2 regions of the Terribacillus sp. JSM ZJ617 genome follow, and region 2 is predicted to be linked to the other one. Evidence: riboswitches for the same ligand, from Rfam matches in the RefSeq annotation. Region 2 holds a riboswitch; the other holds the start of a gene.
The links. Region 2 has a riboswitch for glycine ahead of gcvT (glycine cleavage system aminomethyltransferase GcvT). Riboswitches for the same ligand answer to the same signal wherever they lie in the genome.

Region 1 (4,328 bases), on a different contig from region 2:
GTAGAACTTGATAAGCCCTCCGGCACGCACATTCAATCATTCGAATCCTTCGATGCGATGTTAGTTGATGCCTTAAAACTGGTACTCTGAGATACTACTCTTACGTTATGCTGTGGTCATTCGTTAAATAAACTTAACTTATAGTTAGATAGAATCACCGATCCTTGGGTTGGTAATTCTATCTATGTTTGTTAGATATCAAACTAATTCAGCTAGATATCATTTCTCACTTTACTTACTATATAATTTTTTTATTCTTTATTTACTCTCCCCCAATACAACCCAAACAACAAAACAAACCACACCGGCGTCAGCAACAACGCGGGCCGTGTCTCATCAGCAACCAACATAATAACAAGAACCCCTGCAAACAACGCCAGCACAGCATAGTTCACAAACGGCGTAAATGGTGCCTTAAATGTTGATTTCTTCTGCAATTTCGGACGTGTTTTCTTATATTTAATATGACAGATAAGAATGATGCTCCAAACCCAGATAAAACAGATAGCACTAATGCTTGTGACAATTCCAAAGGCTTGTTCTGGGATGAGTTTGCTTAAGAGCGCTCCTACTGATACGACAATCGCTGATAGCCATAAGGCATTCGCTGGGACGTGCTTTTTATTCAGTTTAGCAAGCTGGGATGGCCCCTGGTCTTGCTTGCTTAAATTATATAAGGTGCGGCTTGTGGAAAACATGCCGCTATTCCCGGCTGATGCTGCGGATGTTAAGACGACGAAATTGATGATACCTGCAGCGATTGGGATACCAACCAAACTAAATGTTTTTACGAACGGACTCTCTGCTGCATTCAGCTCTGTCCATGGGTTTATCATTAATAAAACGAGTAGTGCTCCAACATAGAAAAATAGAATTCGTAATGGTATCTTATTGATCGCAGATGGGATGTTCTTAGCTGGGTTGGCTGTTTCGGCTGCTGATACCCCAATCAGTTCCACTCCGACATATGCAAAGACTACCATCTGGAAGGCTAGCAAGAAGCCGGAGATTCCATTTGGAAACAGTCCGCCATGCTCCCACAAATTTGTAACCGATACGGTTCCTGCATCTGTCTGGAATCCAATCACCAACAGAAAAATACCTATTCCAATTAGCGCAAGAATCGTCACTACCTTGATCAAGGCAAACCAAAACTCCAATTCCCCGAATAGCTTTACCGTTAATAGATTAAGCCCTAATAAAACGACTACACAGATAAGTGCAGGTATCCATTGCGGGATATCAAACCAATAGTTCACATACACCCCGACAGCTATTACGTCTGCCATCGCTGTCATGATCCAGCAAAACCAATACGTCCATCCCGTCAAAAACGATGCCCAAGGTCCGAGATAGTCTTCGGCAATGTCTGTAATAGATTGATAGCCTGCTTGCGATAACAGCAGTTCCCCTAGTGCTCGCATCACGAAAAACAGCGCTATACCTACGATCAAATAAGCAAAGATGATAGAGGGACCTGCCAGCTGTATTGCTTTTCCAGATCCTAAAAATAATCCGGTACCAATCGTACCGCCAATAGCGATAAGCTGTACATGTCTATTGGATAAGTCCCTCTTTAACTCTTGTTGTGCCAACTCTAGCTCCTCCTTCATTTCAACCCAATAAAAAAAGAGATTGGAGGCTCTCCAATCTCTTGATCACAAGAATAACAAATACTATTGGTCATACGCGCGCAGCACAACACAAATACATATCCGATACTCTTCTGTCCTTTTGCCTGAGATTGTGAACCCTTCGGCGCCGCGCAAATGGCGGTCTCTCCAGAAGCTGCTCCTGCTATAGTGTGATCCATAGCATTCATAGCTCTATTATTAAGTTATTTAGATTCTGTTGAATAGTCATTATTCTATTCCTTGTTAGATTTTTTGTCAAATCCTAATTTCGTCTCCGGGCTCGTCATTTCTACTAACACCAGCATTTCAGCATTTTATGTGCTGTTCACCAAGATTCCGCTAAACCCCTAAGATACTTGTACCCTTCAATATTTTATCAAGGACATATAATACCCTGTATCCTAAAATAATGGAGGTGAAGATATGTCAGTTGGACAATATCGTTCATTATGCCAAAAGTATACCGGTAAAGCTGTTGAAATCCGTTGCCATGACGGAAAAGTCCATAGAGGAATCATCCAGCGGGTAGACCGGGATCGTGTATATTTGCAGCCTATGGGCCGCTCCAGAAATCTAGGAGGCTTCGGTTACGGAGGCTACGGAAATGGGTATGGCGGCGGTTATGGCGGTGGTTTTGGGCGCGGCTTTGGCTTTGGTTTTGGAGTAGCTTTTGGAGCCATCGCAGGAATAGCCTTGCTTTCTCTATTCTGGATCTGACTATATAGCCGTATTCCATATAAATTTGATTACCGTATGACAGCATGAAAAAGCCTGGAATTGGTGCAGCCGGGCTTTCTTCATGTCCATGTCTCCGGAGTTCTCACAGGATATGTAAGCATAAGCTCCATAAACCCTTACATATCTCCGGCAATTACACTGGCTTCGACAGACAGCAAGTCTTCACTGGATAAGCTGTATCTTTCCATATAATTTTTGACTACATGATAACCAACACAATACCCTAGCATCTTTGGATACCTGCGATGACCAAATAAAATAGCTTGATATTCATCATCCTTCGGCAAAAGCTCCTGCTTCGGAACAATATAATCAGACCACATTTTCTCGATTTTCTTATCCGGATAAAACGATGCCCACCTGGCAGTCAGTTCCTCTCCCAATCTTTCCGTAACAGCATTTTCAGCTATCCCCTCTAATACAATCGCATCCAGCAAAGTGTACATCTCTTCGCTCTTATCAAAGCGATTCAGTCGGCAAACATGATTATACTCATGCGTGAATATTGCTTTTATCTCCTCTTCTGTATTTTCTGGTGATAAAAATAAAAAGAGCTTATCCTTGAATGCTAAACCGGATTTACCGCCCAATTGCTTTTGCAGCCATTTATTACGGGCATCTGAAGGGAAGATATAGATAGGTATATCCGGACCTTCCCACTCCTTTTGCAGAAATGCCTCGTCCTGCCGCACGATCTCCCACACCTTTTGATCCAGCTGTTTACGCTTTTTCCTTATCGGACGGTACATGCCATGCCGTATGAAGTAATCATATATTTCAGCTGCAGAAGCGTCAGCAAAAAGTGCAGTTAGCTTCTCGCAAAGTGCGAGTGGATCTTCATAATTTTCAAGCAGCCATTCATCCGTTCTGATTACGCTCATTTCCTCCCCCCTAACACCACCAATTTATTCAGTATGAAGACTATTGGCACAAAACTTTTCTGTATTCATAGCATATTGCAATGATGTCATATAAAGGCAGGGGTTACGTTTGAATTACACATATCTTGATTGTCTCGCATTATTTGGAGTGGGTGGCGCCCATCCCGGCGGATTACAATTAACGAAGAAAATCTTGGATGAGGAGAAAATCAGTAGTGATACAATACTTCTGGACGCAGGATGCGGCACGGGGCAAACTGCTGCTTACCTAGCTCAGCAATTCGGCTCCAGTGTTAGTGCCTTAGACAACAGCAGCATAATGGTGGAGAAAGCCCAGCAAAGGTTCTCAAGTTTAAATCTACCGATTGAAGCCAAACACGGAGACACTGAAAATCTCCCCTACCCGGATAAGCATTTTGATATGGCCCTCTCCGAATCCGTCCTTTCCTTTACCAATGTTGCCTCCGCTATTCGTGAGCTCAAAAGAGTGCTGAAGCCGAACGGAAGATTATTCGCAATCGAAACTGTATTGGAGCAAACAATTTCAGAAGAAGAACGGTCTTCTATTGTGGATTTTTATCGCTTCCCACAATTATTAACGGAGGATGAATGGCTGACAGCCTTTAGAAAAGCTGGATTTCAGCAAGTTGATATAACGAAATACCAACCAACATTGGATCAGGTTGATGAACAGAACGCTGCTGATTACTCCCTATCAGAATCTATCGATGATGCATTGTTAGAGATATTGGAAAAACACAAGGAAATCATGCAGCGAAATAAAGATAAGTTGGGGTTTCGCATATTCAGATGTAGTTGAAACAAAAAGAAGCTCAACGCTAAATGTTGAGCTTCCTTTTTCATATTATCAAATGCTTCATGAATCCAAGGATTTTATTTACCACCATTCAGCATGCCTTCTTGTGGTATTTCAAGCTTGAAATGCGTGCCAGTCGATGAACTGTCGACTATACTTATATCCCCTAAGTGTTCAGTCATCATCTTCTTCACAAACGCCAGACCTAATCCCATTCCTTGCTCTTTATCTCCCAGCGAAATAAAGGGATCAAATACA
Region 2 (4,328 bases):
CTTACAAATGTATCAATCTGTTCTTTTGTGCGCTGCTCCGTCACAGCTACAAGTATGTGGTTCTTCAAACGATCATCAATCCGTCCCAAGTGATACCCCCCGATAAACCCTTGTGTAACCAGATGATCATTCAGTGCATCCGCATCATCTTCTACTTTAATTACCAATTCATTAAAGAAGGCACCTTGGAAGATGACTTGCAGCCCGTGTGCTTCAAGCTGCTTTTTCATATAAAGTGCTTTTTGGATATTCAAGTGAGCCATCTCAGCTACACCTTTTTTGCCTAGTGCACTCATGGCAACTGAAGAAGCCAAAGCATTCAATGCCTGATTGGAGCAAATATTCGATGTGGCCTTGTCCCGGCGGATATGCTGCTCACGTGCTTGGAGTGTCAGAACGAAACCACGTCTGCCTTCCTCATCTTTCGTCTGTCCGACAAGTCTTCCTGGCAGCTTGCGCATCAATTTCGCTGAGCTTGCGAAATAGCCGCAGTGAGGACCGCCGAACTGCGCCGGGATACCGAATACCTGTGTATCCCCAACAACGATATCTGCTCCGAAGCTGCCTGGCGGAGTCAAGAATCCTAAAGCCAACGGATTGCTGGAGACAACCATCATCGCTTTCGGCTGTGCATCTATGATTTTGCGAATAACAGCTAACGGTTCGACCTGTCCGAAGAAATTCGGATATTGCACGATGACACTAGCCGTATCCTCATCCACAGCTTCTTCCAGTGCTTCTAAATCGGTCAAGCCATCCTTATGAGGAACTGTGACAATTTCCAAATGCTGCCCTCTTCCATAAGAATCGATCACTTGTCGAGATTCCGGATGAACCGCTTCTGATACAATGATTTTCTTCTTCCGCGTATGGCCAGCGCTTAATGTCGCTGCTTCTGCAAGTGCAGTTCCGCCATCATACATGGAGCTATTCGCAACATCCATTCCAGTCAGCTCAGCAATCATCGTCTGGAACTCAAAGATTGCCTGCAGCTCTCCTTGGGAAATTTCAGGCTGATACGGCGTATAAGCTGTATAGAATTCAGATCTCGATATAACATGATCCACAATCGAAGGAATGTAATGATCGTACACACCAGCTCCAAGGAAGGAAGCATGTGTTTTCATCGTCACGTTACGACTTGCCAAAGCTGCCAGTTCAGCTTTCAATTCCCCTTCACTTTTCGGTTCCTTGATCTGAAGCGGTCCCTTCAAGCGAACTTCCTCGGGGATATCAGAGAACAGCTCCTCCGTGTCTTTCACGCCTATCGTTTGAAGCATTTCTTCTTTGTCTTGCTCTGTCATCGGTAAGTACCTGAAATCCATGCTGTATCCTCCCTCTATTTCCGTTTATAGAATGGTGTTGCAACTACCTTGGCTTGCAGCCGTTTCTTTCGTATCTGCACTTCCACCAGACTGCCTTCTTCGACAGCATCCGCTTGTACGAGTGCAAGGCCGATATAACTATCCAGTGTCGGTGACTTTGTTCCTGTCGTTACCTCACCGATTTGTTCGTCACCGCTGAAAATTGGATAACCATGGCGCGGTATCCCTTTTTCCTGCATTTCAATGCCGACGAGCTTCCGGTTCGCTCCGTTCTCTTTTTGCTTCTTCAAGGTCTCTTTTCCGATGAATTCGGCAGACTTATTCGTTTTCACTGCAAATCCAATTCCCGCCTCGATCGGCGTAATGTCCTTCGACAACTCATTCCCATACAGCGGCAGATTCGCTTCAAAGCGTAAGGTATCCCTTGCACCCAAACCAACTGGCTGAAGATTGTATGCTTGACCGTTTTCCAGCAAAAGCTCCCAGACAGCTTGCCCGCTTGCAGCCGGTCCGTAGATTTCAAAGCCATCTTCGCCAGTGTAGCCTGTGCGTGAGATTAGGAAATCTCCTTCCGCCCCTTCCAGATGCACTGGAAAAGCGAATCGGAAAAATGAAATTTCCGACAATTTTTCATCTGTCAGCTTCTGCAGTATTTGCTCTGCATGAGGTCCTTGCAGGGCAACTTGCATATAAGCATCTGATTGATCTTCGATACTGACACCATCTCGTTTATGAGAAAGCAGCCACTCCAAGTCCTTTGCTGTATTGCTGGCATTCACAACTAGCAGATAACGGTTCTCTTCCAGCATATAAACGATTAAATCGTCTACTGTTCCGCCATTTTCATAACACATGACACTGTATTGCGCTTTATTCGGAACGAGCAGTTCAATGTCATTTGTCAGGACAAACTGCAGAAAGTCTTTGCTAGCTGGTCCTTCAACCAGAATCTCACCCATATGGGAAACATCGAACAAACCGGCCGCCTGCCGCACTGCATGATGTTCTTCCTGGATGCTGCTGAAATGGACTGGCAGTTCCCATCCCCCGAAATCGATCGTCTTGCTGTTTGCCTCGTAAGCAGGATAAAGCGGGGTTCTTCTCAACTCACTCATCATCTTGCTCCTCTCTTATGTACCTCGCAACAAAAAACAGAGCCACCTCGAAAAAGCTTTGAGGGGCTCTGTCCATTTACCAGAAAGTTTCTTATCGTCCTTGGACCATAGTTGCTTCTTGGGTGGCTTCTACTACGGAAGCACTCTCCAGAGTTGCGTCGTGCTGGAGTTCTTTTGCCTGAGAGATTCACTCAATATTTGCTCCTTCGGCGCCGCTGTACAGCGGTCTCTCCTCCAACATTCACTCGCGGTTTATGAAATTGGAAAACGCGGGCATACTAACAGACAATCAACCTATAAAAAAGCAAAATCCAAACATTTTAATAAAAAATATTGATAATGTCTGGTTTCAGCCTCATTATAACATAACATTTTTACGATGTGTCTACCTTTTTAAGCTTTTTAAACGAAACTCCGAAGAATAAGGAGATGAAATCACAATGCAGGTGCATATAAAAGATGATAAACCTTTCCTCGACATGATGGATGATAAATTGCAGCAAGAAGGAGAAACAGCATCATGGGAGCATTTCAAGATGGCTTATACAGCGGCCAAGGAAACGAATATCGATACATTTACCGGGTTGGTTGCACCTGGCTATCTGCCGCATATGACCTTCCATCCCCATCAGCTGGAAGCAAGCCGGCGAGTTGTGGAAGAAATGAATGGACGCGCCATCCTGGCAGATGAAGTTGGTCTGGGGAAAACGATTGAAGCAGGTCTCGTATTGAAAGAATTAATGATACGAGGCTTGGTGAAAAAAGTACTTCTGCTCGTGCCGGCATCTTTAGTGAACCAATGGGTGAACGAATTGAACACAAAATTTCATATTCCGGCAGCCTCCCAGCGTAAGCAATATGTGTGGGAGCATTATGATGTGATCGTCTCCTCCATCGACTTGGCAAAGCGCTCCCCTCACCGGGAGATCATTTTGGAGCAGGACTATGATTTCGTGCTGATCGATGAGGCGCATAAACTGAAAAACAATAAGACAAGAAACTATGCGTTCATCCAATCGCTCAAAAAGAAATATTGCCTGCTGCTGACTGCAACGCCTGTCCAAAACAAGCTAAGTGATATTTACAATCTTGTATCCTTGCTAAAGCCTGGCTACCTTGGCAGCTACAAGCAATTCAAAGATACATATGGAGATGACCGAAGAGATGCAGAAGAGCATCATTACTTGAAGGAGCTTATCCGTAAAGTGATGGTCCGCAACCGACGGGAAGAAACGGGACTGCAATGGACAAAGCGGAAAGTGGAGACGATTTGGATTGATTTTACCGAACAAGAGCGACAGGTATATGAAAATATGCAAGACTCCACCAGTGCTGCAGCAACCTTTGCAAAAATAACCCTGCTCCGCGAGCTATGCAGCTCCAGGGAAGCGGCATATTTGTCCATGAAAAAGATGGTCGAGGAAAATCCGGAAACCGGTAATGTGTATTTGCCCGTTATGAAAGAGATTGAAAAGCTGCCGCAGCATAGCAAGGCACTGAAAGTGGTCGAGCTGATCAAGGCTGCTCCTCCAGGAGAAAAGTTCATCATCTTTACCGAATACCGGGCAACGCAATTTTACTTGCAGTGGACGCTGAAGCAGCACGACATATCCTCCGTTCCATTCCGAGGTGGGTTCAAGGCCGGTAAAAAGGATTGGATGCGCGAGCTGTTCGAAAAACACGCACAAGTACTGATTGCGACCGAAGCTGGCGGCGAAGGTATCAACCTCCAATTTTGCAGTAATATGATCAATTATGATTTGCCATGGAACCCGATGCGGCTGGAGCAGCGCATTGGAAGGATCCATCGTTTTGGTCAGCAGAAGGATGTACAAATCTATAATTTTGCCGTACGGAACACGCTTGAAGCACACATATTGGAATTGCT

Region 1: another riboswitch for glycine. It lies ahead of ACH6C1_RS01620 (amino acid permease); the one in region 2 lies ahead of gcvT (glycine cleavage system aminomethyltransferase GcvT).

The regions. Positions count from the first base shown of each region.
Region 1 is NZ_JBISEQ010000001.1:319,627-323,954, reverse strand. Features, by position in the region: gene ACH6C1_RS01625 (YrhA family protein) at 1-90, shown strand, start outside; gene ACH6C1_RS01620 (amino acid permease) at 252-1,595, opposite strand; glycine riboswitch at 1,717-1,795, opposite strand; gene ACH6C1_RS01615 (LSm family protein) at 2,058-2,351, shown strand; gene ACH6C1_RS01610 (DUF2268 domain-containing putative Zn-dependent protease) at 2,489-3,253, opposite strand; gene ACH6C1_RS01605 (class I SAM-dependent methyltransferase) at 3,363-4,073, shown strand; gene ACH6C1_RS01600 (sensor histidine kinase) at 4,148-4,328, opposite strand, start outside.
Region 2 is NZ_JBISEQ010000002.1:626,780-631,107, forward strand. Features, by position in the region: gene gcvPA (aminomethyl-transferring glycine dehydrogenase subunit GcvPA) at 1-1,325, opposite strand, end outside; gene gcvT (glycine cleavage system aminomethyltransferase GcvT) at 1,340-2,440, opposite strand; glycine riboswitch at 2,597-2,685, opposite strand; gene ACH6C1_RS09400 (DEAD/DEAH box helicase) at 2,881-4,328, shown strand, end outside.